Regions from separate parts of the Bacillus sp. FJAT-45066 genome, predicted to be linked through region 1. Evidence: riboswitches for the same ligand, from Rfam matches in the RefSeq annotation. Region 1 holds a riboswitch; each other region holds the start of a gene.
What was found. A riboswitch is a leader RNA that binds a small molecule or an ion and turns the genes downstream of it on or off. The one in region 1 is predicted to bind cyclic di-GMP.
Positions count from the first base shown of each region.

Region 2: it holds a riboswitch for cyclic di-GMP, as region 1 does, so the genes downstream of both, CDZ92_RS19705 (sensor domain-containing protein) here and CDZ92_RS19730 (DUF5667 domain-containing protein) in region 1, are expected to answer to the same signal.
Region 3: it holds a riboswitch for cyclic di-GMP, as region 1 does, so the genes downstream of both, CDZ92_RS19415 (ATP-binding protein) here and CDZ92_RS19730 (DUF5667 domain-containing protein) in region 1, are expected to answer to the same signal.

Region 1 is NZ_NISQ01000001.1:3,456,784-3,464,921, forward strand. Features, by position in the region: gene CDZ92_RS17420 (EcsC family protein) at 1-244, opposite strand, end outside; gene CDZ92_RS17435 (hypothetical protein) at 1,471-1,866, opposite strand; gene CDZ92_RS17440 (phospholipase D-like domain-containing protein) at 2,029-4,269, shown strand; cyclic di-GMP riboswitch class I at 4,675-4,763, shown strand; gene CDZ92_RS19730 (DUF5667 domain-containing protein) at 4,813-6,225, shown strand; gene sigI (RNA polymerase sigma-I factor) at 6,406-7,131, shown strand; gene CDZ92_RS17455 (anti-sigma-I factor RsgI family protein) at 7,128-8,138, shown strand, end outside.
Region 2 is NZ_NISQ01000001.1:2,905,898-2,914,035, reverse strand. Features, by position in the region: gene glmS (glutamine--fructose-6-phosphate transaminase (isomerizing)) at 1-1,618, shown strand, start outside; cyclic di-GMP riboswitch class I at 1,943-2,026, shown strand; gene CDZ92_RS19705 (sensor domain-containing protein) at 2,039-3,955, shown strand; gene CDZ92_RS14645 (zinc ribbon domain-containing protein YjdM) at 4,058-4,396, shown strand; gene CDZ92_RS20095 (hypothetical protein) at 4,452-4,628, opposite strand; gene CDZ92_RS14640 (phosphotransferase enzyme family protein) at 4,820-5,833, shown strand; gene CDZ92_RS14635 (sensor domain-containing protein) at 5,996-7,201, shown strand; gene CDZ92_RS19700 (lmo0937 family membrane protein) at 7,232-7,375, opposite strand; partial or broken gene CDZ92_RS20620 (hypothetical protein) at 7,792-7,923, shown strand; gene CDZ92_RS14625 (hypothetical protein) at 7,963-8,138, opposite strand, start outside.
Region 3 is NZ_NISQ01000001.1:3,880,996-3,889,133, reverse strand. Features, by position in the region: gene CDZ92_RS19435 (FapA family protein) at 1-1,884, opposite strand, end outside; gene CDZ92_RS19430 (PP2C family protein-serine/threonine phosphatase) at 1,897-2,736, opposite strand; gene CDZ92_RS19425 (STAS domain-containing protein) at 2,736-3,053, opposite strand; gene CDZ92_RS19420 (hypothetical protein) at 3,067-3,762, opposite strand; gene CDZ92_RS19415 (ATP-binding protein) at 3,759-4,745, opposite strand; cyclic di-GMP riboswitch class I at 4,902-4,985, opposite strand; gene CDZ92_RS19410 (M20 family metallopeptidase) at 5,253-6,386, opposite strand; gene proC (pyrroline-5-carboxylate reductase) at 6,616-7,461, opposite strand; gene CDZ92_RS19400 (dicarboxylate/amino acid:cation symporter) at 7,797-8,138, shown strand, end outside.

The DNA.
Region 1 (8,138 bases):
TGGTAAACGGCATGGTAATTACCCCTCCTAAACCAGTTAAAAAGCCACTAGTCACACTTTTCGAATTCTGAAATCGAATGAGTCTGTTGACTTTTTGTTTCAGCGTGCCTTTCCTTTTTAAATAATTTTCCGCCAGTTCAATAGCAGTATCCACACCAGGGATACCTCCATTTACTGCTGTATCATATGACCAATCGAGAGCTTTTAACATATTTTCATGTGTAATTTCTTTAATTTTTTTCATGAATAGACTCCTTAATAATGGATGAATTTAAGTAATCTTTATACAGGTAATATGTTCTGCCTTTTAGTTATAAACCCTTCTTTTATGTCTGATCAACTTTTATTCTCTTTCTATTATAATGCTATAGGATTAAATAGTGGATTCTGGGGAGTAGCTAAAGTATTTGGTAAAAATCCAACACTTTTAACAATATTGATTGTTGTAATTCCAGTATTGGGAATTGCTGTAGTTAATACATGATGCAATAGACTTGATAGAGAAATAATAATCACGAGAGTAACAATTGGGGCTACATCGAGTTATTCTTGTAAATCACAATAATTAGTAGATAAAAGATTACTAGTCAATAATTGATGACTGTAATCTTTTTTTTCTTCTTATATAAAATGCTATTCTCTCAGTAGTAAAAAACACTAGTAGGCCACTTAGTAATAAATACAAAGAATTAATTTGAATATCTTTATTAACTAGAGTTAAAAAGCTATTAATTAATAAGAAGCCTGCCCAAAAGACAAAGATGCAGTAAAAAGCAATGTTAGTGCTAATCATATCGTGGTCTTTTTTTGATTTAAAAAACATATTACTCCTCCCCTTTCCTGTATATAATAGCATGTGTTTCTAAGTAAACCAATAATCCGTATTAGATTGGATTCTGGAGCCAAACTCCCTGTGCGTTAAAGTTTTATCGGAGGGGAACAGGCCCTTGTCCAGAGAACAATATAGAGAAAGGAAATCTATGAAATATTACGTGATTATGTTTTTAATATTTTTAATTGAGTCCGTTTCATAATGTAGGACTACTATACGAAAAACGAATAATAGCATCGCACTCTGTATTTAAACACCTTAATAAACGAACATATCATGTTGTATATCAACAAAGTATTCGTTTTTCATTAAACGAACCGTAATTATAAAATTGATTCAATTACTACTTCTTTACTTCTCTGGATATTTGACTACACAATTTTTCCAAACCAAAGCTTTACTGAAGTTTTAATATTTAATTTCATTCTAGTAGAAGTTAACATTTTAGTAGATTGTATAATTCCGATCAAATGAACACCGGGACAGGAACACTGTCCACTTCGACCCAAGATCAATGCCTAGAATACGATGAAATCATTAAGCTTTCGGATGAAGAAGCAAGGCAGTGACTTAGGGAGCTAGGTGCAGCCGACAGTTCAGAGTTGAAAAGGATGGATAGGCAAAAACGTAATCGCATACTAGTGATGTTCCTGTCCCGGTGTCCACTTGAATCCTATAGAGTATAATCTCTTTTTCATCTTTTCTTGTTCTGTAGGGGGAATTTTTAGTAGCGGTGCTAGTTCGAGTTTCTCCATTAGTAATTCTGCTTCAAAGGTTTGGGCTTGCTTGTTTAGTTGTGCTAAGTTTTGAGCTGCTTCACGCGTTTTCTCTTTTTGCAGTTTGTTTCTTTCCGTGAGTAGTATTCTTGTTATTGTCTCAAAGTAATATTTTTCGATGCGTGATTTTTCCTCCATTATTTTAGTAATCTTAACTAGTTCAACACTTGATTGGATAAGTAATTGTTGTAATTCTTTAAGGATATTACTAATTGCCTTTTTTCTTTCTTTTCTTAGTTGAATGATTTTGTTTTGCATAAACACCAATTCCCTTCCAATTCATGGGTTATTTTACCTAAATAAACGCTAGACTTTTAGGTTATTTTTTTGATTTTATGTTATCTTTACAAAATTCTGCTAGATTCTACATATCTTATTTAATACTCTTTAATTGTACCGAAATTTAAGGAGGTAAAACAAATGTTAAAAAGAAAAACGTTTTCCGTATTACTATCTATTTTTTTGTTAGTTTCAGTAATATTTCCAGCATATAGCTTTGAAGCTAATGCAAACGAGGGGCAGACCCTACTTATTACAGAAGTGTATTACGATACACACTTACCTTTTGAGCCAGAAGAATATGTGGCCATTACGAATACAGCATCAACGAGTATTGATTTGACTGGATGGCGTATTGGTGATGGGAATCACTTTGTTACGTTCCCGAATGGAACTATCATTCAAGCTGGTGAAACTTATTATATTGTTAGAGATGCTGATGCATTTATGGAACAAATGGTTGTGGATGTCATTCCTAATTTTGAGTATGGTGAAGATACAGTTTCTTCTATTCCACAAATGATTGGTACTGTTAGCCCACGATTTGCGAATAATGGAGATGAAGTTTTCTTATTTAATGGCGATGTATTAATCGATGTTGTTGTATATGGTAGTTCCTCCTACATAGGCGATGGGTGGAATAGTTCTCCTGTACCAGGTGTACGAGAAGGAGAAATACTTGTTAGAAATCAAGATGAAGTTACAGGTGAGTGGATAGACACGAACAGCGCTAGCGATTTTATTTCTTATAGAAGTTATAAAGCTGGGCAATCACGATTTGAAACACCAACATTTGAATTTGAAGGAAGCGTTACGCCATATACCTCCCCAGATTCTAGTTTTGAAGTTTTATCCGAACTCCTTGATACGGCACAATATACGATAGACTTGAATTTATACGAGTTTCATAGCCCTTATTTACTTGATAGAGTAATAGCTGCAATAGAGCGTGGAGTTCAAGTACGTGCTTTTTTTGAAGGTTCACCAGTAGGGGGACTTCAGGATGGATCTAAATATGTTTCCCAACAAATTGTACAAGCTGGTGGAGAAGTTCGGTATATTATTTTAGACCGAGATGACCAACGTTATAAGCGTTATCGTTGGAACCATGCAAAATACGCAGTAGTGGATCATAAAAAAATATTCGTCCAAAGTGAGAACTGGAAGAAGACAGGAGTCCCTGTAAATAACTCATTTGGAAACCGTGGATGGGGTATCATTATTGAAAACCCTGATGTTACGGCACATTTCTTAACGGCATTTAACACAGATTGGAATTATCTGTATCGTGATAGCTTCCCATATACTCCAGGCCATGAGCGATATGGAGAACCTTCACCAGGATTTGAACCAGATCTGGAAATCCCAACAGGTAATTATCCAGCATTGTTCCCAAGGAAAGAAATTACAGGTTCTTTTAAAGTTACACCAATATTAGCACCTGACTCCACTTTCTTAATGGAAACTTCTATTATTGGGATGATTCGTTCAGCAAAAGATGTTGTATATGTAGACCAAATGTACTCACACAAGTATTGGGGAGATATGTATGGTTCGCCTGAAACTGATCCTAATGTGTATTTAGAGGAAGTAATTGATGCAGCTAGAAGAGGAGTTACTGTTAGAGTGTCGTTAGGTTCTTCTTGGTTAGATCCTTCTAATCCACGTGATAACATTCATACAGTGGAGTATATTAACACTATTGCAGCTTCTGAAGGGTTAGATATGGAGGCGAAATTATTAGATACTACAAGAACTGGCCTTGATAAAACACATAACAAAGGTGTTATTGCTGATAACAAAGTATTAATCTCAAGTATTAACTGGTCAGCAAACAGCCCTATTAATAATCGAGAAGCTGGTATTATTATAGAAAATGTAGAGGTTGCGCAATTCTATAAAGATGTCTTCCTATGGGACTATGAAGGTTCACTTTCTGGCAATGAAGAAATTATGAAAGAAGATTTCGAGACAGGTAGTAAAACAGCTTATGCAAAGGGAAATGTTCAACTTGGAAGTGGTGTTTGGGAGTTTGACAATGCAATCTTAGGTTCATTAGCTAGTGATAAAAAAGAAGGTAATCGTGCAGCACGTATTCGTTCCGTAGGCTCTATTTCCATGCTATACGATATTATCGGCGCTAAGTCTGTTTCATTTTCACACGCAAACTTTGGAACTGACACTGGAGCAATATGGCAATTACAGAAATCTACAGATGTCGGTGTTACATGGGTAAATGTAGGCGAACAAATGGAAAGTACAGCTACACTAGAATCTTACTCTGTCATAGTTGACGAAAATAAACCTGTTCGCTTCCGCATTATCGCGAATGGAAAAACTGGCTCTCGAATCAATATTGATAGTTTTAAAGTAAACTATTAAGTTTTTATCCATACATTAACAATCTAAAACCCCACTACTATTTGCAATGGTAGTTTCTGGCGCCAGACCCCCGTTGCGGTAAGTTTTATCGGAGTGTGGGACAGGTCAACCAGTGGGAATATGGGGACGGGGTTACATTTCTCTTTTTTGGATGAGAAATGTAACCCCGTCCCTGTTTTTGCCTAAGTCATTAAAAAAAGTTGTCTCATCATCTTTTCCATCAACTCCTGATTTGTCCTTTATAGCAACCCATTATCTACTGAATCGGGAATATCTAAACGTAGGAAAGGGACAAGGAGTCAGGTTTGACCCGTTAAATGGTCCAAAGTCCTTGTTCTTTAAAAATTTTTTATTTTCCCTCTCAAATTCCGACACGATACCGTATAGATAATATAAGTTACATAAACAAGATAAAGGCAAAACTATTGAAAGATGGTGACGCAAAGCTATAGGGACTAATGGGCAGGAGTGCCCTATGTCAGCCAGCTACCGTACATATATTACAGGTAGCCGTAAAATAGGAAAAAAGGGAGAGTGGAAAGGATGAAGAAGATTTTTTCTTCTATTGTATTAGCAGGTGCGATGATTTTTGGGTCTACTGCTGTATTTGCGGAGGGGCAAGAAAGTAAGGCAGAGGCTGGGATAACACCAGATTCTATTTATTACATTTTTGATAGATTCGCAGAAGAATTAAAACTACGATTTACATGGGATAGCCAGATTAAATCAGATCTATTATTAATGATTGCAAAAGAGAGATTAGCAGAAACAGAGAAAATGATAGAAGAAGGACATGAAAAGTATTTAAATGAACTAATCGATGCCTATATTCAAAAATTAGGAGATGCACAAGAGCTTATCTCTGAAATTATTGTTGCACAAGATGTTGAAGAAAATGATAAAGAAGCTCTTGTTAAAAAATTAGAGTCCGTTATATCGACAAGTACTTCAGTGGAGAAAGATTTAGCGGAAGAAGTTAAAGAGAAAGTAAAGTCAGCTAATCAAGAAGCTTATTTAGTAGCCAATGTGGTAAAAGATTTAGATGCAGATAAGGTTGAACTTTTAAGAAAAGCAGATTTGGGATTTGGTCAAATTGCAAAAGTAATTTCGCTTGCAGAAGCTTCTGGTAAATCAGTGGAAGAAATCTTAGCGTTAGTTTTAGAGTCAGATAAAGGCTTTGGCGAGATAGCTAAAGACTTAGATCTGAATCTATCTGACATCGTTAAAAACGTGATAGAGCGAAAGCAAGATTCTTTGAAGGAAGCACTTGAAGAAGCAGAAAAGTCTGGGAATGTGGAAGCACTTGATAAGCTAACAAAAGCAATGGAAAATATTAAAGTGAAGAAAATAGAGTTTGAAATAATTGAAGAATATGTTGAATTAGATGAAGAGCTAAGAAAAGAACTATTAGAGCTTGAGAAAGAACTACAAAATGGTGAAATAACTCAAATAGAATTTGAAAAAGAATTAGCAGAGCTTTTAGAAGAAGCAGACGAAGACTTGGAAAAATTAAAAGAAGATTTTAAGAAAGAGAAACAAGAATTAAAAGAAGAATTAGCCGATAAGGAACGTGAAACAGAAGAAAAAGCGTCAAAGAAAGAGCGTGAAAGAAAAGAAGAATTAACAAAGAAAGAACGTGAAAGAAAAGAAGAAGTAGAAAAGAAAGAGCGTGAAAGAAAAGAAGAAGCAGAAAAGAAAGAGCGTGAAAGAAAAGAAGAAGCAGAAAAGAAAGAGCGTGAAAGAGAAGAAAAAGCGGCAAAGGAGGAACGTGAAAGAAAAGAAGAATTAGCAAAGAAAGAACGTGAAAGAAAAGAAGAATTAGCAAAGAAAGAACGTGAAATAAAAGAAGAAGCAGAAAAGAAAGAGAGTGAAAGAAAAGAAAAAGAGCTTAAAGATAGAGACCGTGATGACGAAGATGAAGACGAAGACGAAGATGAAGACGAAGGTGACGATTGATTTCTCCATTATTTGAAGGGTTGATATAATTGGATATAAATAGGGCCTAACTCTTTTTGGGGTTAGGCCCTAGTCTAGTATCTAGTATTAGAGATAGAAGTCTAATTTTTACCTATAGATTATTTTTCTCCTATCAATCAAAATCAAACTAGAAGAAACGGGATTAGGGGTGAAGAAGTTATGAACGGTACCAAGATTCCTAAACATCTAAAAGAAGCTTCTAACGGAGATGAACTTTCTAGAGAAAAGCTAATTCGCCATTATAAACCATACATACTTAGTACAGTTGGTAACCTTTGTAGACGTTATATTTCTTGGAATGATGAAGAATCAAGCATTGGGTTACTTGCTTTTAATCGTGCAATTGATACGTTTGATGAAAATGGTGGTCGGACGTTTCTTAATTTTGCTTATTTACTGATGAAGAGAGACTTAATTGATTTTTATCGTAAGGAGAAAAAAGAAACACATATAAGGTTAGAAACGAATAACGAGGAAGAAGTAATGGCTAATACGTTAGATTTTAAAAAATCTTTGGATAATTATCAGCATTCTTTACAAAGAACCGAACTTGTAGAAGAGATACTAGAATTAAGTGAAAAATTACAAGAGTTTCAAATAAACTTTGAAGAGCTTGAACAGTTTTCTCCTCGTCATAAACGTACAAAAAAAACAATATTTGAGATGGCAAATCATTTTTTCCAGTATCCTGATTTAGTAGAAATATTTAAGAGAAAGAAAAGGTTTCCTTCATCTGAATTTATTTCTAGAACTAATTATCATATAAAGACTGTTGAGAGACATCGGAAATACCTGATTAGCCTGATTATTTTAAAGCTTCATCCAGAGTGGAAGCAGATTACAGGTTTTATAGCCGATTTCAATGAGGGAGGTGAGCGTGGATGAAGCATGAATATCATGGTGTTGTTATGAAGGTTACACCTGAATATATAGTTTTACTATGTAAGAACGGGGAGTTTAAAAACGTACCACGATCTAAAGAAGATATGCCTACCATTGGAAGCAATTATGTTTATGAGGGAAAACGCGCAAAAGTTGCTATACCTTATATAGCATTTGCTGCTGCCATTGCAATTCTATTACTTGTGACATCTATAAACTCATTTCTCAAACAAGAGAATGCCTATGTACTAGTGTTAGATATTAACCCTAGTATCGAAATATATACGGATGAAACTTTAAAGATTACAAATTTAGCAGGACTAAATCAAGAAGGTGAGTACGTTGCCTCGGTCCTACAATGGAAACGTAAAGATATGCACTCTATTATACAGGATATTATTCAAATATCCGTCCAAGAACAATATTTAAGTAAAACGGAAAAAGGCCAAATTGCAGTGACTGTTGTAAATTTGAAAAATAAAGGAGTTGACTTGCAAAATGATGTTAAACATAACATAACCGTAGCTTTGGATAGGCACTCTATCGACGCAAATGTTGTCACAAGAACGATTGATAAATCAACTTTTGATCAATTTATCCAGTCAAATATTCCGATAAACACTTCATTATTCAAACAAGAAGTAACTCAAGAAAAAGAGACTTTAGAAAAAACAACTAAGTCAAAAAAAGAACCTAGTATAAAACAAGAGTCTTCGAATCAAACCGAGCAAATAGTAAGAGCTCTGCCAGACAGGGATCTTACAAAAGAACAACCACAAACGAAGGAAGAAAAGAATAAGCCTTCTCCTTCAATAAATAAGAAATTAGACAATAATCACCCTGAAAATTCGGAACGCCAACATAATAATAGTAACTATGGTCAAGACATGTCCAAAGACACCATTAAAGCTCAGGAAAACAATAAAGACTATAACAAGGATATTGCCCCTGAAGAAAAACAAGATAACAGTAAGAAGAATACGAATGATGGAAGAAGTGGTAAAGAAGAG
Region 2 (8,138 bases), 550 kb from region 1:
AGCAACAGTTGGTATTGGTCACACGCGTTGGGCAACACATGGAGTTCCAAGTAAGGTGAATGCTCATCCACACCAAAGTGAATCAAAGCGTCTTACATTAGTGCACAACGGTGTTATCGAAAACTATGCTATTCTAAAACGTGAATATCTACAAGATGTAACGCTTGTAAGTGATACAGATACAGAAGTAATCGTACAAATTATCGATAAGTTTGTTAATGAAGGAAGCACAGTGGAAGAAGCACTTCGTCAAACTCTTTCTATATTAAAAGGATCTTATGCGATTGCTTTAGTAGACAACGAAGAGCCAGATACCATTTATGTTGGAAAAAATAAAAGCCCATTATTAGTAGGTGTTGGTCAAGATAACTTTAACGTAGTTGCAAGTGATGCAATGGCAATGTTACAAGTAACGGATCAATTCGTGGAACTAATGGACAAAGAAATGGTTATCGTAAAGCGTGAATCGGTAACGATTAAAAAATTAAATGGTGAAATCGTTGAGCGTGCTCCTTACACAGCGGAGTTAGATGCTAGCGACATTGAAAAAGGCACATACCCACATTACATGTTAAAAGAAATTGATGAGCAGCCATTAGTAATGCGTAAGCTTATCCAAAAATATCAAAGTGAAAATGGCAAATTAGCAATCGATGAAAAAATCATCGGTGCTATCAACGAAGCTGATCGTTTATATATTATTGCTGCAGGTACTAGCTACCACGCAGGTCTTGTTGGAAAACAAATGATTGAACAACTTGCAAAAGTACCAGTTGAAGTACACGTAGCAAGTGAATTCAACTACAATATGCCAATCCTTTCTGAACGTCCGTTATTTATCTTTATTTCTCAGTCTGGAGAAACAGCAGATAGCCGTGCAGTATTAGTACAAGTGAAAGAATTAGGCTACAAAGCATTAACCATTACAAACGTTCCTGGATCTACACTATCTCGTGAAGCGGACTACACGTTATTATTACATGCTGGCCCTGAGATTGCTGTTGCGTCAACAAAAGCATATACAGCTCAATTAGGTGTGTTAGCTATTTTAGCTACAGTGACGGCAGAAACAAAAGGTATGGAGCTAGACTTTGATTTAGTTCAAGAGCTAGGCATCGTTGCCAATGCAATGGAAGTACTATGTAACATGAAAGAAGAAGTAGAAGATATCGCTCGCAAATTCTTATCTACAACAAGAAACTGTTTCTTTATCGGACGCACAGTAGACTTCTATGTAGGTTTAGAAGGTGCACTTAAGTTAAAAGAAATCTCATACATCCAAGCGGAAGGTTTCGCTGGTGGAGAGTTAAAACACGGTACAATCGCGTTAATTGAAGAAGGTACGCCTGTTATTGCTATTTCTACGCAGGAGCATGTAGACTTAAGCATTCGTGGAAACGTTAAAGAAGTTGTAGCACGTGGAGCTAATCCTTGCATCATCTCCATGAAAGGTTTAGAAACAGAAGAAGATAGCTTTGTTGTACCAAAAGTTTACGACTTATTATCTCCTTTAGTATCTGTAATCCCATTACAACTTATCGCTTACTACGCAGCTCTTCACAGAGACTGTGACGTAGACAAACCACGTAACCTTGCAAAATCAGTAACAGTAGAATAATAATAAATTATGGATAGGCGAAAGTAAGGATAAACATTCCTTGCTTTCGTCTTTTTTATGCTTAGAAAAATCAATAAATAACAAAATATAGGAGTATAGAACTATAAAATGAGAATCAAGTGTGATAGTATTTACTTGTGTTATATAGGAAAATATATTCAGTTAAAATCTTTGTTTTGATATTCTATAGTCGCAAATCTAGTAGTACTTAAATAGGTTTCGTCTTTTTGTGTGCTTTTAGATTGAAATGTTTTAGGGGATTGTAAAAATTAGGTACTGTCGCAAATTGTAGTAAAATGATACATTTAAAACAATATGTACGTCATTTGAAAAAGGCATACTTGTTGAAAAATAAGGACGCAAAGCCACAGGTCTAAGGTGTAATGCTATGACGGCTGGGCTACCAAAGGAGAAAAGTTAATGAAAAAGGAAAGTATAATAAATTGCTATATTCACTATAAAACCCCATTACAAATCACTCTGCTATATGTTATTGCAGGAGTTATTTGGATCTTTCTATCAGACTATTTAATTGAAAATTTTATAACAGACCCTAGATTAGGTTCCATGATATTATTCATTAAAAAAGTACTGTATGTTTTAGTAACAGCAGTGTTCTTATTTATACTTGTGTCTAAAATTTCTATGAAAGAAAAAAAGAAATCTGATCAAAAATTGAATATTAGCGAGATAGCATTGAAGTCCTCAAAAAAGGAACTAGAAGATGTTACGAGAGCACTAGATGAGTCGTCCATTATTGCTATAACAGACCATAAAGGTGTTATAACGTTTGTGAATAAACAGTTTTGTGAAATCTCAAAGTATAGTGAAGAAGAATTACTAGGCAAAGACCATCGAATAGTAAATTCAGGGTACCATCCAAAAAAGTTTTTTAAAGAAATGTGGCAAACGATTGCAATAGGGAAGACATGGCACGGGAAAATTCAGAACCGAGCGAAAGATGGTAGCATTTATTGGGTATATACAACCATTGTACCGTTTCTAAATAGTGAAGGAAAACCATATCAATATGTTTCGATTCGTAATGATATATCAGGCGAAAAGCAAGTAGAGGAAGCTTTACAAATAAGTAAACAGCGTTATCAATCGTTATATGAATACAATTATAATGCAGTCTTTACAATGGAAAAGGATGGCAACTTTTTAAGCGCTAATCCAATGTTTGAGAAAATTACAGGTTATCAAATACAAGAAGCATACGGGAAACATTACGGACAAATGGTTCTCCCTCAATGTTTAGACTATACAAATGAACAGTTTAAAAAAGCGGCGAATGGTGTGCCTCAGAGCTACGAGTGTAGAATCTATCATAAATCAGGGCGAATCATTCCGTTAAATGTAACGAATGTACCTATTATTGTAAACGGTGAAATTATTGGGGTGTATGGTATTGCAAAAGATTTAACAGATTTAAAGAAAACAGAAAACCAACTAAAAGAAAGTGAAGCAAAGTATCGATTAATTGCGGAAAATATGACAGATCTAGTGTCTATTATAGGTCCTGATAGAGTGTATCAATATGTTTCTCCTTCATACAAGTTAGTATTAGGGTTTCACCCACGAGACTTAGTAGGAAAGGATCCCTTTCATTTAATACACCAGGAAGACTTTGAAGGTGTTACTAAGAAGTTTGGAGAAGCGGTCATGTTAAAAGAAAACCGAGTTGCTGAGTTTCGCTTTAAACATGCAAACGGTCAAGATGTTTGGGTAGAAGCATATGGTAAGCCGGTATTAGATGAAGAAGGCAACCTTTTGCATATTCAAGTTATATCAAGAAATGTAACAGAGCGAAAAATGTATGAAGCAAAGTTAGCTGAAATGGCCTACCATGACCCACTTACAGGTATACCGAATCGAAGACTTTTCCAAGAAAGGCTAGATCAAAATATAAAAGATGCAGAAAGATATCATCGTAAATTTGCTCTTCTCTATATGGATATGGACAAATTTAAGCAAATTAACGATTCACTTGGGCATGATATTGGCGATGAATTGCTCGTACAGTTTGCTAAAAGAGTACAACATAGTTTAAGAGAAAGTGACACGCTAGCTCGACAAGGTGGAGATGAGTTTATCATCTTGTTATCAGAAATAAAAGAAGAGCAAGATGCGATTATGATTGCTGAAAGGATTCTAGCTTCTTTGCAAACACCTTGGAATATTGAAGGTCATGAATTTAATACGACATCTAGTATTGGAGTTGCCTATTATCCGTACCATGGAGATAGTTCGCAGGATTTAATGAGAAGAGCAGATAAAGCATTGTATGAGGCAAAAGAAGCAGGAAGAAATAATATAAAAACTTACAATGAATGATTATAAGTAAATTATAAGTAGAAGGGTATGGGTTATGGCCATACTCTTCATTTTTCTTGTGGTAAAATGAGTATGGAATGTTAGGAAAGTGAGGAAAAAGTAATGGCAACTATACCAAACTGTCCAAAATGCAGTTCAGAATATACATACGAAGATGCAATGCTTTATGTTTGCCCAGAATGTGCTCATGAGTGGTCTGTAGAATCCGAATCAGAAATGATAGAAGAGAACGTAATAAAAGATTCGAATGGAAACGTCTTGAATGATGGCGATACAGTAACTGTTATTAAAGATTTAAAAGTGAAAGGTAGCTCCTTAGTTGTGAAAATGGGTACAAGAGTAAAAAATATAAAACTAGTGGATGGCGACCATGATATTGATTGTAAAATTGACGGTCTTGGTGCAATGAAGTTAAAGTCCGAATTCGTAAAGAAAATATAAAAAAACCAATGAAGCCTATTGTTAAGCTCTATGAACACTAACAATAGGCTTTTCTTTATTCTTCGTTACTTTTTTCATCTGTTTTCTTTTTAGCCATCCAGAAAGCTAGAATGATAAGCGGAATTGCAATAAAGAATGGAATATTAATATGACTCTGTGTCACCAGTGCTAGTAGAAATAGGGCAAAAAAACCAATAACGATATAAAGACAACCTCTCCCGAACGTTTCCATTAAAAACACCCCTTTATTTTTGGTTTTACATTTTTATATACGATTCACTAGTGTAAAAAGTTTCCACGTTTCAATGTATGAATTATTTATTTTCTTCATCACTATAATTAGCTCCAATTAGATGCAGGAAATAGAAAATAGTATAACGAAATAAGACGAGGTAATTATCTTCTTTAAAGAGGTGCGTCCATATGGAAAAATGGGTTGAACAGTTGTTTAATGATGACATATTAAAAAAAGCTGCCGGTAAGTACGGTGCAGATAGTACGGAGGCAAAGAAATTAGGCGATTTTGAAAACTATGTTTTTGAAGTAACGAAGGATTCCAAACCATTTATTTTGCGCCTTACCCATAGTTCTCATAGATCAATGGAAGAAGTAGAGGCCGAATTAGATTGGATAAACTTTTTACATGCTAACGGATTAAATGTTTCTCTTGCCCATACTTCTGAAAATAGAAGATTAGTGGAGCAACTGGATGTAGGGGATTCCTCTTTTTTTGTGAGCATGTTTGATAAAGCTCCTGGTGAGTTAGTCAAAATGCAAAGTGATTTGTTTGGATCAAAACTTTTCACATTGTGGGGGAAAGTTACTGGTAAAATGCACAAAGTTACGCAAAGTTATGAAGCTAGAAGCCATAAAAGATTACGTTGGGATGATAATGATTTAATAGATTTTCATCTGTATATGCCAGAACAAAAATTAATAGCAGAGGCGGATAAGTTAGTAAATATAGTAAAAGCACTGCCACAATCGCCGGATGTGTTTAACTTAATCCATTCAGACATACATCCAGGTAACTTCTTTTACAATGAAGGTGAGATACACGTTTTTGATTTTGATGATAGTAGCTATCATTATCTTGTGAGTGACATTGCAATACCTCTTTATTATTCCGTCTGGTTTGTACACCGAGACGAAAATTTACAAAGTCGTTCTGCCTTTGGTGCAGAGATGCTATACCATTTCTTAGTTGGTTATTTAGAGGAATATGAAATGTCGGATGACTGGCTAAAGCGAATTCCACTGTTTTTAAAGCTACGCGATTATGAACTATATTCTGTTTTTCATAAAAAGTTTGATTTACAGAATATGAGTGATCGAGAAAAAGCTGTTCTAAATCAACTGAAAGAGCGACTACTAACTGATGAACTGATCGTCCAATTAGAGTATGATAATCTAATTCAAAAAGTGAGAAAAAAATAGAGTTAGAGAGAGCTGTGCGTATTGATGCACAACTCTTTTTTATTTTCCAAAATCAGTATGTCGATTTTTGTAGAAAAGTAGGGAAGTTTCCTTATATAATAGATGTAGGAAAAATACTGTCACTTTTCGTTTCTGGAAAAATCTGATAAAAAAGGTGCAAATATGCGAAACAAGGCAAAAATATTGATAGCAGTTAGTGTTATTTCTTTAAGTTTTAGTTTTTTGCATCAAATATTAATCATTAAAACAGGACTTTTCATTCACAGCGTTCTTATTATGATGGCGATTGTTTGCAGTTGGTTCATGTATAAACAACTTATAAGTCTACGACAAGACTTGAACAAACATAAAGAAGAATACAACAAGTTAAATAAAGAACTAGAAAAACTCCAATATAAAAATCAAGAATATGAAATGTTGTTCCATTCGTTAGAAGGTGCGATTTTCTCATTTGATGTAAAGACAAATGAAACATACTTCTCAAAAGGAATGGAAGACATCACTGGATATAGTGCAAATGAATTTATTCAAAACCCAAATTTTTGGAAAGCCATTATACATTCAGAAGATTTGCCAATTGTTATAAAAAATGAGCAGCAATTACGTGCAGGGGAATCAACAAGAGTAGAATATAGAATCTTGCATAAAGAGCATGGTGCCAAGTGGATCGTAAATATTTCACAACCTGTTTTAGGCGAGGATGGCTCCATTTTAAAAATAAATGGTCAATTAATTGATATTTCTGAAAGGAAACAACTGGAAGAAGAACTAAAGCAGATGGCTTTTCATGATGACTTAACGGATCTCCCTAACCGTAAAGCGTTAGACCGACATATCGAGAAAGCTTTAGCAAGGTCAAAGCGTCATCACCACAATTTTACGTTAATGTTTATCGATTTAGATGACTTCAAAATAGTGAATGACACTTTAGGACACGATGCAGGTGATATGCTACTAAAAGACGTTGTGACGAGAATAAATGCTTGTATTAGAGAAGAAGATTTAGTTGCTCGTATTGGTGGAGATGAATTTATCGTAGTTTTTGAAGAGACGAATAAAGATGAAATTGAAGAAATAGCAAAAAGGATATTGGAAAATGTTTCGAACCCGTACATGATCCACGAGAACGAAGCGAAGATTTCGTTAAGTATAGGCGTCAGTATGTATCCAGACGATGGCCAGACGAAACAAACATTAATCGAAAATGCTGACAAAGCAATGTATTTCGCTAAAAATAACGGAAAAAACAATATTAAACTATACTCACCAGAATTGAATGAAATGGAATTAAAGAAGGTAGGACTATTAGAAAGATTCCTAAAACCACTTCAAAAAGCAAAAAATATTTTAGAAAAAAGCTTGGACTAAATAGTCCAAGCTTTTGTTTCGTTTAGCTTATTATGTTCGTCTACCAGCAAACAAATTAAATACGAGAGAAATTAACGCTAATACAAGAATGATGTGAATTAAGTTTCCTGCAATTTCAAATGAAAAACCTAAAAGCCAAAGTAATAGTAATACAACAAATACTGTCCATAACATAGAATGTTCCTCCTAAGGGTTTATTTGATATAATTCCTTATACGTCTTAATACCTCATAGTTTGTCATCTTAAACATAGTACTTATACTTATATCCGAATTTGCTACTTTTTATCGGTTTTCCTTTATAGGTTATCCTTTTAATTATTCGCAATTTTTTGTTAATACTTGAATTAATTTCATAATTACGGTTCGTTTAATGAAAAACAAATATTTTAGTTATATACAAAAAACATGTTCGTTTATTAGGTGTATAAATACAGAATACGATGCTATTATTCGCTTTTCGTATAGTAGTCATACATTATGAATCGGACTCACTTAACTTGTAAAACAATAGTATGTAGCCCATGTATTTATATAGGGGAAAATAATGGCTGCTCTGTTAAACACAACGATAGGAGAGTCACTAGAGAATGTAGAAAGATATCGCGACATAAAATTCCTCGATTTATCGAGTTTACCGATCAATTCCCAATGACTGCATCTGGAAAAATTCAAAAATTTAAGCTAAGAGAGCAGTCGACACAAGTAGTAGGCAATAAATGAAAAAGCTAGAAATGGTTTTTTACGACCATTCCTAGCTTTTTACATATCTTCTGTACGGTACGAAACTTGATAACGTCTTATAGAGCCGTCTATATTTCCGATTTGATCAGTAAATACTTTATCTCTGACCATTGTTAGCGTATTGCCATCTTTGAATGTAAATACCATTAAGTGTTCTAAGCCTTCAAAGCGGCGCTGCTCGTAGGAAGGAATAT
Region 3 (8,138 bases), 420 kb from region 1:
TCTTCCATATACTTCTCCACCACGCAAAATACCAGATATCTTTAATGTCCCACCTGCATGAATTTTTGTGTTCACACAACTTTGTCCTAATATCAATACGTTTCCACTACAGTATAGTTTACTGTTTAGCGCACTTGAAATGGTAATATAGGAATCTGGCTCTACTGGCGCTTTGCTTATTTCGTAAAGGACTTTCATCTTTTCAGATAACATGATTAGCGCATCTATAGTCATTCTTTCTTTGGATAGTGATAGAAAAATTTGAGATAAAGTTACCGCTACTTGTCTCCATGAATCATCTACTAAAAAGTCTTCGCCTCTCTTTACTACGTCTACATATTTCTTTACTAAAGGCTTAAAGCCTTTGAATTTTTTTTCTAATAGTATGTTTATTAATGGTTGTAATCCTACAGATGTTAAATCGTTAGACTTAAAAGCTGGCGATTTCGACAACTGTTTTATTAAGGAAATTATTTTTTCAACATTCGAATGAATTAATCCGATCAAGTGTCCTAGTTCGGCGATTAGCATGTTATTCTTTCCAGCCGACAACTCCGATCCTACAACATTACTGTAGGCTATGATTCCTCCTGAAGCACTTACTTGAGAACTGTTAATAGTTTTCTCGACGGTAATATCACCATCCGCTTCAACCTTCATACCGTCTTCTATTTCACCTAAAATTTCAACATCCCCTGTAAATCTAATGTTACCACTAGCTAAATTTACATTTCCTTTATGAGTTAACTTCGAAAGAATAGATGTTGTTACATACTGGCCACGTTTTTCTATGAATGGTCTTCCGGAATCACTTGCGATTACTTTTTCTTCATGCAAGACGGTTCCTTTTGCAGTTTTCAAATGTACTGGGATTGTTTGTTTGGCAAGTAAAGGTTCATTCGTAACTGTATAACCGACCTCACCTGGAATAGGATCATGTACAATTGCGATAATCTTTCCTCTTTCAACTGTCGGAATGCGTTTCATCTCTTTAAAATCTACTGTACCGTCCTTTTTCTCTACTGGACCTGTTACTGGCTCAACATCTACCTTCACTTCGACCCAGCCATTTTTACCTTCTTTTGGTTTTAGGCCACTTGCAATTATAAACAAACCAGGTTCTAGCGTTTCAATAGCTTTGTTAATTTCGGAATGTTTAAATCCTTGTTTTACTCTTAATGCTTCTAATTTACTTAGGACTTCTGCATATGACAAGTCATTGTATTTAATTTTTTCTTCTGAAGCGGTAATTTTAATATCGAACTCCGGAGCTACATCTACTATTTTTCTATTAATTTTATAACCTGGTGTTATTTCTAGGTAAACGTTCAGCTTTTGTTCATCCATATAAGCTTTCCAATGAGATTTTATCACTTCGTCTTCAACGAGTAATTTCACTTTATCTTTACCAGTAATAATGAGTTGCTCTTCGGAAGTACTTTCATTATTTTTATATATTTTAACAGGTGGAGTTACAACGACTGTTGGAAATCTATCTTCGCCTAACTCGTAATGAAGTTCCCCATCTACCACCCATACTTTTCCAGACTTTTTAACTTCCTGTTTTACCGGTGTTTCTGAAAAGGTTGGGGTATTTTCTGTTAAGTCTTTTTGTGGAATTTCTTGATTTTCTTCTATTTCTTCAAAGTAACGGTCAACAAGTCCTTCTGTGTCTAATTGTTCCTTTTTTTCTTTATCTAATTTATCGACAGGAGATTTTTTTGTTATTTTTACGACCGCCTTCTTACCTCCAAAACCAAGCATCCCTTTTTTTCCATAGTCTACTACTTCTATTTCTACTTCCTGCATTGTAACCCCTAATAGAACAAGACCATCTTTAATTGCTGTCGTTACGTTCTTCCCACTAGAGAGAATAGTTTGCATGAGTATTACCTCCTAACAAATTAAAGGAGAAGACACGCTAGTGATATCGGTATTTTGTTTATTTACTTTTAAAATCACCATTGTGATATCATCTTTTTGAGGTGCACCATTTGTAAAGTTGTTTATAGATTCGATTACACTATTTTCTAACTGTTCTATTTCTTGATGAATGTTATCTTCTAAATGAGCAACAAGTCTAAGTAACTTGTATTGCTCACCTTGTGGATTTTCAGCCTCCACAATTCCGTCTGTGTAAAAGAAAATAGTGTCATTCTCATTAAGTGTTATAGATTCCTCTTTATAAATTTGATTTGGTAATCCACCAACCATTACCCCTTTAATAATTGGAACCTGATCCACTTTATTTTCTTTATGATTTAAGTATAAAGGAAGATTATGACCTGCATTTGCGTACGTCAACGTCATTGTGTTTGGATCCCAATCCGCACAAAATAAAGTAACAAAAGATTTTAACGTTCGTAAATCGTTATATAGTGCGTAGTTCATGGATGTTAACGTTTTACCAGGAGATTGTGTGCTTTCAGCAGCACTGCGAAATGCTCCTCGTGTTAAGATCATTAACATAGCTGCTGGTATTCCTTTTCCCATTACATCCCCTATTACAATTCTAATCTTTCCGTTAACTAGCGGATAAAAATCATAATAATCTCCTCCAATTAATCTTGCAGGGATGGATGCACCACATACTTTTCCACCGCTAAAACTAGGGGTTTTACCATTAAGCAAAGAGGTTTGTATGTTTTTTGCTAGATTGATTTCTCTCTCAAGAGATTTATATTCATTCACAGTGGGAGGAACTATATTCTCACAGTGTAATCGGTTCTTATACATTACACTACCTCCCCTTGCATAGCCTCTAAAATTTGATATAATCCTACTGTTTCAAATACTTCGTTTGTTAACTCATCCACACCTTGAAGTCTTACCTTAAAATGCTTTTCTTGAGAAACATAGACCGTATTAATAATTAACCCAATTCCTGTAGAGTCTATAAATTCAATTTCTGTTAGATCGAATACTAACGTATCTATTTCAGTTGTATCTTGTAAATATTGATCCATAGCATTACTAGTGGTAATATCCAATACTCCGTTTAAATAGAAAGTTACCATACTTCCTTCTACTTCTTTCTTAATTGTTAATCCCATACGTTGCCCTCCCTTACTTTTTAAATTGTTCTATTTGTTTAAAGAGATTTATTGAAATATCAGATAATTCACTCGATTGTTGTTGAAGTGACTTTAATAAATCAGAAAGCGTAATCGTTATTTCTGTTGTTGCAGAAGCACGATTTTGAGTAATTTCTCTAATTTTTTCTATCTTATCGATAATAGCGTTACTATTTAGTTCATTATCACTGTCATAAAAATAAGTAGTTATTTCATCAAGTAGCTCAGAAAGCTCAAGAAGTTGTTCGCGATTTTTCATTGTATCAACGGTAGATAGTTCATACATTTTCTCAACAGAGTGAGAAGAATCTGCTTCTAGAGATAAAGATAACCATTGAGTTTTTATTGCTTGTTTTTGTGTAACAGCTATAAATTCCTCACTTTTTTTAGTAATTCTACCAATTCCTTCTGAAATCTCTTTCAGTTCTGTTTCACCGTCATATATGTTACTAGGAATTAATTCTCCACCATCTAACTCAATAACTTGTTCTTTTATTACATTTATATTTTCATACAGTTGTTTATTAATAAAATTAGTAATGTAAAATATGATTACGATAGAGATAATAGAAAATATAATTAAAAACTTAGGAAAATAAAAATGGATAGTAATTGAAATTACAATAAGAAAAAACATTACAATTTTAAGCTGTTTACATATACGTTTTTGTAATGATTTTCTATTCATTTCATGCTCACTCCTTCCGAGTAAGCTTTAGGTTCATCCCCTGCTTTCACATTACAGTTATCAAAAATAATGATAAGAGTTGAACCAGTTGGGGAAGTATATAAAGCTACACTTTTAGCCATTTTCATCATTAGTGTAAATCCTTGACCTAGAGATTTTTTTGTAGAATAACCTGCTAACAATGTGTTTTTCGGTAGCTCTTTTAACGGAAAACCGGGACCTATGTCTTCTACCATTATTCTTAGTTCATTGCTATTCATACATTCCATTAACGTCATCTTTCCATGCTCAGCATGTTTAATGACGTTTGTAATTGCTTCAGAAAGAACTAACAATAACCCCATAGTTTTCGGACCAGTATACCCGCGCATATCTAGAGCTTCTTTCGTAATCGCTCTACTAGCAGGAATGTCTGCACGTTCCTTTATTACTTTCGTACAAAGGATATCGTCTGTTTTATAATTGGATATTTCTTCTTTATCAATTAATAAAAACTTACCTTGTGTTGCAGCGTAAATTACTTCTCGATAGATTTGCCACTCACTAGCTTGAGCATCACTTGTCGGACTCTTGAATTCGTTTTCAGAATGTAAGAATAAATCATCTTTATGAACATGATATACTTTTAAAAGAGCGTTTTTCATATCATTATTTACGTTTAATTCTTTTATTTCAGCAGGAATATCTTCTCTTGATTCGTTCCAAGTTAGAAGTTGCTCGCTTAAATGAATAATTTGCTCTAATCCATCACTAGATTCATTAATTTGTAACATCGGCTTGTTTAAGGAAAGATTGTATAGGTAATTGCTAACTTCTCCATTAAAATCTAAATATTGGGCTATTTTCCGTACAATAAAGCCTCTTTTAGTAATAAAAGAATATTCATTATATGTTAGCTCTTTTTGTGAGAATGGATTATTTGGGGCTTTTGTAAGTTCAATGGTTCGATTTCTATTTATAACTTTATCGATGAGCCGTTTCAATATGTTCCCTCCCTTATAAGAGAAAGTCTCCTATAAGTTCTTTTTGTCGCATACTTTTTAGGGTTATATTTAATAGATTAGTAAAAAACGCCTACCACTAGATTGGTAGGCGCTGATAATGAAGGTAAAATACCTTTTCATTTCAGTTCCAACCTTTTCGGTAACTCGGCCATCTTTGCTTAAAGCTTTAGATCCGTAGCTTTGCGTCCTTACTTTTCAGTAAGTTTGCTATTATCCAAGGTAAGGATCACACTGCAACTATTTTCCTATTAACTTAACTATACGCTAGGTGAAAAGCATATTCTATAACGGTTCTTAATATGTCCTAATATCAAAGCGAAATGTCCTAAATTATACACGATATGTCTCATTTTTCGTTTTACTTTAATGAACTATTCATGTTGAAAACTAAATTTTAATAAAGCTTGTCTCCTATTCCATGTTGGGACATCGGTTACAAGCAGTGGTAAAAAATTAGTTAGATAGAATTAATTTCATATATGAAACTCACTCAGATAATCGTTCTATTGTTTTGGCTAATAAAAGAGTACGTTCAGGAAGTGTTTTTATTTCTACATATTCATTCTCACTATGTGCATTTCCTCCAACAGGACCTAATCCATCTATTGTTGGGACCCCAGTTGCTGAGGTAAATGCTGCATCTGAACCTCCTCCTGTTGCTGTATCTTTAAACTGGAGGCCTATCTCTTTTCCAACACCTTGAATAATATCAAAGAGTTGTTCATTTTGTTCGTTTTTTTCAAGTGGCGGGCGATTAATTGCCCCTTTGTACGTTATCTCGGTACCAGACACATCATTCATCGAACAGATTTCTTTTATCTTTTGTTCTACGTATTCCGCTTGTTCTATCTCAGAAATACGAATATCAACATGTGCAACTGCCATGGGTGGTATCGTATTTACAGATGAACCACCTTCAATTAGTCCAACATTAACACTTATCCCTTTTTTATAATCTGTTAAACCATTTAGTTGAATGACTTTGTACGCTAGTTCTTCAATTGCACTGCGACCTTTTTGTGGTTCGATTCCTGCGTGAGCAGATTTCCCTTTCACGATAATTTTGTACCTACCACCACCTCGTCTAGACGAAACAAGGGAACCGTCTTTCCTCGCGGGCTCCATAATAAGGGCATATTCTTTTCCAACAGCTTCTTCTTCAATTAACTTTTTAGATTTCGGCGATCCTACTTCTTCATCACTGTTTAATATTATTTGAATGTTTTTGTAGCAGTCTTGATTTTCATATTGTAAGCCTCTAATAGCATACAACATTTCAACAAGACTAGACTTCATGTCAACAACACCAGGACCATATGCTATATCCCCTTCTAATCGAAAAGGTCGTTTTGCTACTGTCCCTTCTGGAAAAACGGTATCCATATGTGCTACTAATATAATTTTCGGATCTACTGCGTCTTTATGTTTAATGATAAGGTTGTTTCCAAACTTCTCTTCTTCTTTTACAGTAACAACAAAGCCAAGTTGCTCGTATTGCTTTTTTAAAATTCTACCTACTTTGTCTACACCTGTTTTGAAATGTGTGCCACTATCTATATTCACTAACTTTTCTATTAGTTGTAGCATTTCTTCTTGTTTTTCTCGTAAATACTTTTCCACGAAAGACAACTCCAATTTCTTCAGTTTGTTACTCTTACTTTTATAATGCGTAAGTACTAGTACTGCTATTATATCAAATATTACTATTTACGTTTAAAGTGTTAGAAAGTATTCATGAACGACACAAAAGGCTAGCAAATCACAAATAGCGATTGCTAGCCTTTTTTTATGAAATTACCTTACTAATTGAGTGCCTTTTATAATATATGACTACTACATCAAACGTAACTCAATTATAAATTAGTTCTTTTGAATTTTTTTCTTCACAAAGCTCTTTTGAACGATGGGTCGCACTTTTTATGGCAGCTGAAATGGCACTGCCTCCACCATTTTTGCGCAGGGCAGATAAACCTGCTGCCGTTGTTCCATTTGGAGATGTCACGTTTTTACGTAATTGTGAAGGGGTCTCATTTCCATCCATAATCATTTTCGCAGCGCCAAATATTGTCTGTGCCACTACTTCTCTTGTAACGGTTGGATCTAATCCAGCGTCTTTTGCTGTTTTTTCCATATGCTCCATTAAGTAATAAAAGTAGGCTGGACCACTTCCAGCAACACCAGTGAAAATATCCATCTGTTCTTCTTTTATCACATATACTTTCCCTATGGAGGACAATAACAGTTCAGTCATATTTCTATGTTGAGCTGTAGCGTTTTTTCCTAGCGATATAGCTGTCGCAGATTCACCAATTGTACTTGACGTGTTAGGCATTACTCGAATAATAGCTTGTCCATTAGGTAATCCCTCTTCCAACATTGCTGTTGAAACTCCAGCAATGACAGATAATATTAATTGATGTGGTTTTACGAATGGTTTTAAATCTTCCAAAGCTATTTCAATATCTTTCGGCTTCATCGCCAAAACAATAATATCTAACTCACTTATTAAAAGGTGATTTTTTGTTACTCCTCTTATTCCGTACATTTTTTCTAAAGATGCTAAACGGTCTATGTTGTTGCGATTACTAGCGATAATTTGATTACTTGGTAATAAGTTTGACGAAACGATTCCAGAAATCATCGCTTCTGCCATCGAACCCGCCCCAATAAATCCTATTGTTTTTCTTTTTAGCATTCGTTTCGCTCCTCGTTTTTCCGTTCAAGTTGTTTCTCCATACATAAGCGTAACATGAAGACATCCAGTTTCAAGGATATTTCAACAAGAAGTGAGCATAAGGGCCAGATAGTTAGTGTAAGCGGTAACATTTGCTAGATAGTATAGGTTAAATGCTCCTTTTCACTATTTATCACTAATAATCAAGTAATTTGAAGAAATTTGAAATGTAAGAAATAGATTTAATAAGGTTACTTTTCTTTGAAAATGTTTTTTTATGTTTTAATAGAGAATATATTATAGTAGAATGTAAGCGGTAACAAAATTACATTTGTATCTTCTAGGAGGACAACAACATGAGGAAAATAGGACTTTTACCTAGAATTATTATGGCGATTTTTCTTGGGATTTTAATTGGGGCGTTTATGCCTGAATGGTTTACTCGTTTATTCGTAACGTTTAATGGGATTTTCGGCGCATTTTTAGGCTTTGCCATTCCATTAATTATTATTGCGTTCATCGCACCTGGTATTAGTGATATAGGTAAAGGAGCTGGAAAGTTTCTAGGAATAACAGCTGGAATAGCTTATTTATCCACAATAGTCGCTGGTTTACTAGCATATTTTGCAGCTGTAACCTTGTTCCCTACTATATTAGGAAATAGTGTTTCTAACAATGCATTTGACGGTGCAGAAGAT